One region of the Salinicoccus bachuensis genome, then DNA from elsewhere that is predicted to be linked to it. Evidence: predicted binding sites of a transcription regulator. Region 1 holds the regulator's gene; each other region holds the start of a gene.
The links. Region 1 encodes NrdR, which represses ribonucleotide reductase genes. Its sites were predicted from a motif close to AACACNATATATNGTGTT; they were not measured.

Region 2: nrdD (anaerobic ribonucleoside-triphosphate reductase) is a predicted target of NrdR. The motif match lies at 1,382-1,399, and genes of this name have one in related genera.
Region 3: nrdI (class Ib ribonucleoside-diphosphate reductase assembly flavoprotein NrdI) is a predicted target of NrdR. The motif match lies at 1,423-1,440, and genes of this name have one in related genera.

Annotation. Positions count from the first base shown of each region.
Region 1 is NZ_CP138333.2:1,536,290-1,538,566, forward strand. Features, by position in the region: gene RQP18_RS07715 (replication initiation and membrane attachment family protein) at 1-1,117, opposite strand, end outside; gene nrdR (transcriptional regulator NrdR) at 1,098-1,571, opposite strand; gene RQP18_RS07725 (glyceraldehyde-3-phosphate dehydrogenase) at 1,664-2,277, opposite strand, start outside.
Region 2 is NZ_CP138333.2:69,337-71,613, reverse strand. Features, by position in the region: gene nrdD (anaerobic ribonucleoside-triphosphate reductase) at 1-1,337, opposite strand, end outside; gene RQP18_RS00320 (aldo/keto reductase) at 1,503-2,277, opposite strand, start outside.
Region 3 is NZ_CP138333.2:386,363-388,639, reverse strand. Features, by position in the region: gene nrdE (class 1b ribonucleoside-diphosphate reductase subunit alpha) at 1-946, opposite strand, end outside; gene nrdI (class Ib ribonucleoside-diphosphate reductase assembly flavoprotein NrdI) at 909-1,316, opposite strand; gene RQP18_RS02015 (DMT family transporter) at 1,688-2,277, shown strand, end outside.

The DNA of each region.
Region 1 (2,277 bases):
ACTGGTAGGCCTCTTTGGCGGAACGGATGCCCTTGTCCTCCCAGTCCCTTGCGATCTTCATCGTGTAGTTGTATCCAAGGTCGCCGTTCTTCTGCTGATATACATATTCCAGAAGGAGGTTGATCACTCCGTTCGGCAGGCTTGTCCTGGCAATGATATCTGTCACAAGCTTGAGGTCATTATCGCTTGGCTGGTTGTTTCTGATATCATTCAGCCTATCAAGCGGACTGATGGATTCGAGACGCTCGATATAGGAGTCCTCTTCCGTGCCCTTGTTTTCCGTCTGCGGTTTCGATATTGCCGGCAGCTTTCCCCGGCTCTCCTTCTGATAATACTTCCTGGCTTCGTATTTCAGCTGCTCCTTGTCGATGCCGGCATATTGGGTGGTCGAGGAAAGCAGAATCTGCTTCATATCATAGGCATTGAAATTGAAGAGCACGCTCAACTTCACAATCAGCATCCTGACTTCCCTGGTAAAGAAGGACCGGTCGATCTTCGTCCCTTTCAAGTGTGTAAAAAGCACATCGAAATCGAAGTCATCGAGGTCCAGATTGGGGCCGCTGGAGACATTTTCCCTTTTGAATGATTCGTCGGGAACGGTGAAGCCCTCTCCGCTCCCTGCCTGGAACACTTCGGTGAACTTCCGCGTCACTTCGGTGATATTCTTTGGTTTCAGCGGATATGCCAGGCGCTCTTTTTTCTTTTTGTATGCATTAGGACCGATATGGCTGTATAGATACAGGCTCAGCATGGGGTCTTTGAAAAAGTCTTCCGGGGTCAGAGGGAGAAGCAGTTCATAGATGAACAGGTCATCGTGGGCCTCATTGGAGACGAAGGACCTTACGAGACCGATCCCTTCCAGTTTTTCCAGCAGTTCTGAAAAGGTGGACAGGGGCATATTCAGCTCGTCCATAATCTCCTTATGGAATCTTATTTCAAGCGTATCATGATGCAGGGAGGACTCCTGCAGATAGATATATGCCATCAGAGCATCCTGATGGATGAGCGGAAGATACAGTTCGTTCAGCACATTCAGGTGCGACTTTTCAAAAGACGCGGGATTATAGATCATGAACTCGGTATTCGGTTTCAGTCGTTCATTGAAGTTCATCATCATCCCTGCCTTTGGCGAGGTGTTTCAGTGTATCCATCAGCTGGTCGATATCTTTGAATTCCTTATATACGGATGCAAACCTGACATAGGCGACCTGGTCCAGTGTAATCAATTCCTTCATCACAAATTCACCGATTTCGTTGCTTGATATCTCTGCCTTGTTCAGATTCCTGAGTGCAGATTCGATGCGTGCAGTCGTTTTTTCCAGCGCCTCATATGGAATCGGACGCTTTTCACACGCTCTGAGCAGTCCGTCCATCAGCTTGTCGCGGCTGAAGACTTCTCGGTTGCCGTCCTTTTTGACGACGACGAGCGGAGACAGCTCCATGCGCTCGAAAGTGGTGAACCTGAAGCCGCATTCTTCGCATTCCCTGCGTCTGCGGATGGCGGACAGCTCATCCGTATGCCTGGAATCGACTACTCTGGAACTCGTATGCTGGCAGTTTGGACATCTCATATGACCACCTCACTTCCCGGGATTAGTATACCATTATAATATATTCCGAATAAAAAAAGAAGAAACAGAAGTTTCTTCTTTCCAAATATCGATTATAGGTCTGCAGTGATCTTTTCAGCAAGTTCCACGACACGTGTGGAATAGCCCCATTCGTTGTCGTACCAGGCGAGGACCTTCACCTTCCTGTCATCCATGACCATGGTGAGCGAGGAATCGATGATCGAGCTTCTGCTGTCGGTATTGAAGTCGCTGGATACGAGCGGCTCGTCCGTAACACCGAGGATGCCTTTGAGATCCTCCTGTGCATACTTTTCAAATGTTTCATTCAGCTCCTCTTTGGTGACCGGCTTATCCAGATCGACGACCAGATCCACCAGGGAGACATTGGATACAGGCACGCGGAGTGCCAGACCATGAAGCTTGCCGTTCAGCTGCGGCAGTACCATGCCAAGCGCCTTTGCCGCTCCGGTTGAAGTCGGAATGATGTTGTCTCCGCATGACCGCGCCCTTCTCAGATCCTTGTGTGGATTATCAATGTTTTTCTGATCATTTGTATAGGCATGGACCGTAGTCATAAGGCCATTATTGATGCCGTACTCGTCATCGAGCACCTTCGCAACCGGCGCCAGACAATTTGTCGTACATGAAGCATTTGAAAATACATCATATGTATCGAGGTCAAGAGCCTCGTCATTGACGCCGAGTA
Region 2 (2,277 bases), 1.2 Mb from region 1:
ACACTGAAGAATATATCATAGTCATCAGTCCAATCGAACTGGTACTGCTTCATCTCCTTCAGAATATCCATCGTGAACGCCTTGGCCCTAGAGTCCTCTTCCCACTCCGGGCCATAGAATACCGTCGCCGCTTCATAAAGTCCGATGTAGCCCATGGATAATGTGCAGCGCTCCCTGGTGAATACATCCATCACATCCTCACCCGGTTCGAGTCGGATGCCGAAGGCACCGCTTTTATAGAGGATTGGGGCGTTGTCACTGACTACCGACTTCAGCCGCTCGACCCTGCACATGAGGGCATCGTGCATCAGCCGCATCTTCTCATGGAAGAGCTCCCAGAAAGCTGCTTTGTCTCCCCCTGATTCGATTGCAATCCGCGGTACATTCAGAGTAACGACGCCCAGGTTGGCCCGGCCGCTGTTTATGAACGCCCCGGCCTCATCCTGCCAGCTCGGGAGGAATGAACGGCAGCCCATCGGTGCCTTGAAATCACCAAGCAGCTCCACCGTCCTGTCGTAATTCAGGATATCCGGGTACATCCGCTTCGCCGAGCATTTCAAAGCCAGCTGCTTGATGTCGTAATTCGGGTCGGCCGGAAAGAAGTTGACTCCTTTTCTGATGGAGAATACCAGCTTTGGGAATATGGCCGTAAATTTCTGGTCCCCGATGCCGTCGAGTCGCGTATTCAGTATCGCACGCTGGATATGCCTGCTGTATTTGTCGGTCCCGAGACCAAAACCGATCGTAACAAAAGGCGTCTGGCCATTTGATGTATAGAGGGTATTGATCTCATACTCCAGACTCTGTATGGCATCTCTGATATCCTTCTTCACACGTGCTTCGACATATGCTTCAGTCTTGTCCCCATGCACGTATTCCACAACCACGGCACGATGATGGTCTTCATTTTTCTGTGCATATTCACTCAACACTTCGTCTATGCGATCGACCGTGCATCCCCCATACTGGCTGCTGGAAACATTTGCGATGATCTGTACAATCTGGGCCGTTGCCGTCTGTATCGATTTCGGGGAAACCACTTTCGCGTTGCCCATCTGAAATCCCTTCGCGAGCATTCCACGGATATCGATCAGGCAACAGTTCGTCATCGGCTGGAAAGGGTGGTAGTCGAGATCATGGAAATGAATGTCCCCTTCAGCATGTGCTTTTGCGACATATTCCGGCAGCATCCGCTCCAGTGCAAACGACTTGGCCACAACTCCGGCGGTCAAATCCCGGAAAGTGTTGAATGTCCTGCTGTCCTTGTTTGCGTTCTCATGCACAATCGATGGATTGAAATCCAGCAGTTGTGCAATATCTTTATCCAATGTATTCATAAGACCACTCCAAATCCTATATATTGTGCTTCAACTAGAAAACTAACACAATATATTGTTACTTTATTTATTTGAAATGGTTCGTCTAATTTCTGACAAAAAGATATGAACGATTATTGAAATATAAAAAATACGCCTTCCCAATGAGGGAAGACGCAATTCGCATCAGGAAAATATTCTGTCTATCTTCTCAATCTCCGCCTGTGTCAATTCAACTTCCGCCGCTTTGACGTTTGATCTGATCTGTTCGCCATTCTTGGCCCCTGGAATGAGGACATCGACAGAAGGACGGGTCAGGTAGAAGGCCAGGACGATATGGGCGACTTCTTCACCTTTTTCAGCGGCAAGCTCCTTGAGCTGATCGACTTTCTCCAGATTCTCCTTGAACTGGTCTTCCTTATAGAAGGGCAGGTTCGCCCGGAGGTCTTCGAACTTCGTATTCTCGTCATATTTTCCTGCAAGCAGTCCTGCAGCCAACGGGAAGTATGGAATGAAAGTGATCTGGTGCTCTGCCGTATATTTCAGCAGGTCTTCCTCAGCGGACCGGTCGAGCAGGTTGTACTGGCCCTGGTAGACGTCCACATGACCATCCTTATCCGCTTCCTTCAGCTGATCGAAGGAGAAGTTGGATACACCGATGGCACGGATTTTGCCCGCTTCCTTCAGCTCGGCAAGTGCCCGGATCGCCTCGTCTTTTGGCGTCTCCTCGTCCGGATAATGGATATAGAAGAGATCGATGTAGTCCGTCTGCAGTCTCTCGAGTGCTTCATCCACCGCCTGCTTGAGAAACTCGGGAGAATTGTCGAGAGTCGTATTGCCATCTTCGTCCACCCGCTGGGCGGCCTTTGTCGCAACGACGACGTCCTCGCGCCTGTATTCCTTCAATACTTCACCAATCAGTTCCTCGGAACGTTTCGGTCCATACATATAGGCTGTATCA
Region 3 (2,277 bases), 1.1 Mb from region 1:
CCAGTGACTGGCCGTATTCACGTTCGACCGTATGCGGTGCGAACAGGTAGAACGGGTCGTTGTTCTTGGCCAGGTCGAAGAATTTGGAAGGAACGACGAGCCCGGTGGAGATCGTTGCAAGACGGATATCTTCGTCCGCGTTCACTTTCTTCGTATCCAGGAATTCCGGCAGATCATAGTGGAAGATGTTCAGATAGACTGCACCGGCACCCGGTCTCTGACCCAGCTGATCGGCATAGCCGAATCCGCCTTCCAGCGCTTTCGCCACCGGAAGTACACCTTTGGCCACGCCTTCGATGCCTTTTATCGCTTCCCCACGGGCACGCAGCTTGGACAAGTTGATTGCCACACCGCCACCAATCTTGCTCAGCTGTTTGGCTGTGGAGTCGATGTAGTTGATTGAATTCAGGCTGTCATCGACTTCAAGCAGGAAACAGGATACCATTTCGCCACGGCGGGCACGGCCCGCATTCAGGAATGTCGGTGTCGCAGGCTGATAGCGCTGCTCGATCATCGACACGATGAAGCGTTTGGCCTGCTCCTTGTTGCCCTTCGCCAGGTAGAGGCTCACAATTACCACATGCTGCTTGTAGTCCTCCAGATACTGCTTCTTATCATTTGTTTTCAATGTATAGTCCTTGAAGAACTTGCTCGCTGCCATATAGCTTTTGAACTGGAATGGAATGCTGTCTGCATAGGTGACGATGTCCATTACATCCTCATCGGAATACTCTGCGAAGAGGTCATAGTAGAAATCGTTGTCCACGAGGTAGTGCAGACGTTCGAGCTCACTGTCGAAATGGATGGTCTTGTCCTTGACCTCCTCCATGAACACCGCCAGTGCCTCCTGATCTTTATGCAGCTGGTAAAAACCTGTTTCATCGCGTTTTGTCACTTCATTATTCAGTTCAATATGGTTGTATTTTTTCTCGTCCAAGACTTTCATGCATAGCCCCTGCCTTTTCAATGAATTCTTCTCTGTCTTTCTGGTTTCCATGAAGCTCAAACTTCATCAGCAATGGTACTCCGTATTCGTCACTGATGTGCTCTCCGGCACGCGCAAAATTGTTCCCCCAGTTCCGGTTGCCGCTTGAGGCGACACCCACCATCAATTCGTGGTTCACTTCAAGAAACGCCTTCACTTCATCCGGCACCCCGCCGAATCCATAGGTTCCGGTAACGAGTATGAAGGGTTCCCGAATCTGCCCACTGCTGTTTGAAGCATTGATTTCATAGGTATCATAGTGCTCGGCCACCCCGGAGTTCCTGATGAAGCGCCTGGTATTTCCCGTCATGGAATAGAATGCAATCAGCATGCCATCGCCCCCTCATTCCTGCTCCTGCAAAATAAAATAATCGAACTCTCGTCCGAAAATCATGGGTTGCATCTATTATCTCTTTACACGCTTCTTAAAGTAAGTAAACACTATATATTGTGCCCTATGTAAAATTTACACACAATATATGTGTATTGCACGTTCTATAATGACATAATCATCCATAATTATCAATGGCATAAAAAGACATTTCATTGGGAATAATCTCACTTAAATATAGCCGAAGTCGCATCATATGTATGTTATACTGTAGCAAAAATTCCACCAAAAAATTTTCGGTAAAACTCTGTCTGCATATAACTGTGAAATAAAAATTTCATTTAAAAATTTTTTTATGGAGCTGCATTTAAATGAGCAATACAACAAAAGGCATTATTGCCCTTCTCATTTCATCATTGGGCTTCAGCCTCATGGCCCTTTTCGTAAAATACAGCGGGGATCTTCCGACGGTCCAGAAGGCATTCTTCAGGAATTTCGTTGCGATGACCGTTTCCCTCTCCCTGGCATTGTACTATAAGGAGAAGCTTTTCGGCCGCCGGGAGAACCAGGGGCTGTTGATGCTGCGTTCGACACTCGGGGTTACCGGTGTTGTACTCAACTTCTTCGCCATCGACAGGATGGTGCTGAGCGATGCGGACATACTCAACAAGCTGAGCCCCTTCTTCACCATAATACTCTGTGCCGTTTTCCTCAAGGAATACATCCGCAAATATCAGATGATTGCAATCATCGTCGCCTTCATCGGTGCCGTATTCATCATCAGGCCCTCCATGTCGAGTGAGACGCTGTATGCCGTGGTCGGGGTGCTCGGAGCCCTTTTGGCGGCAGGCGCCTATACTGTACTCAGAGCACTCGGCAGCCGGGAGAAATTCTATACAGTGGTCTTTTACTTCTCCTTCTTCTCCTCGGTCGTCCTGCTGCCTTTCTTCATCTGGCAGTA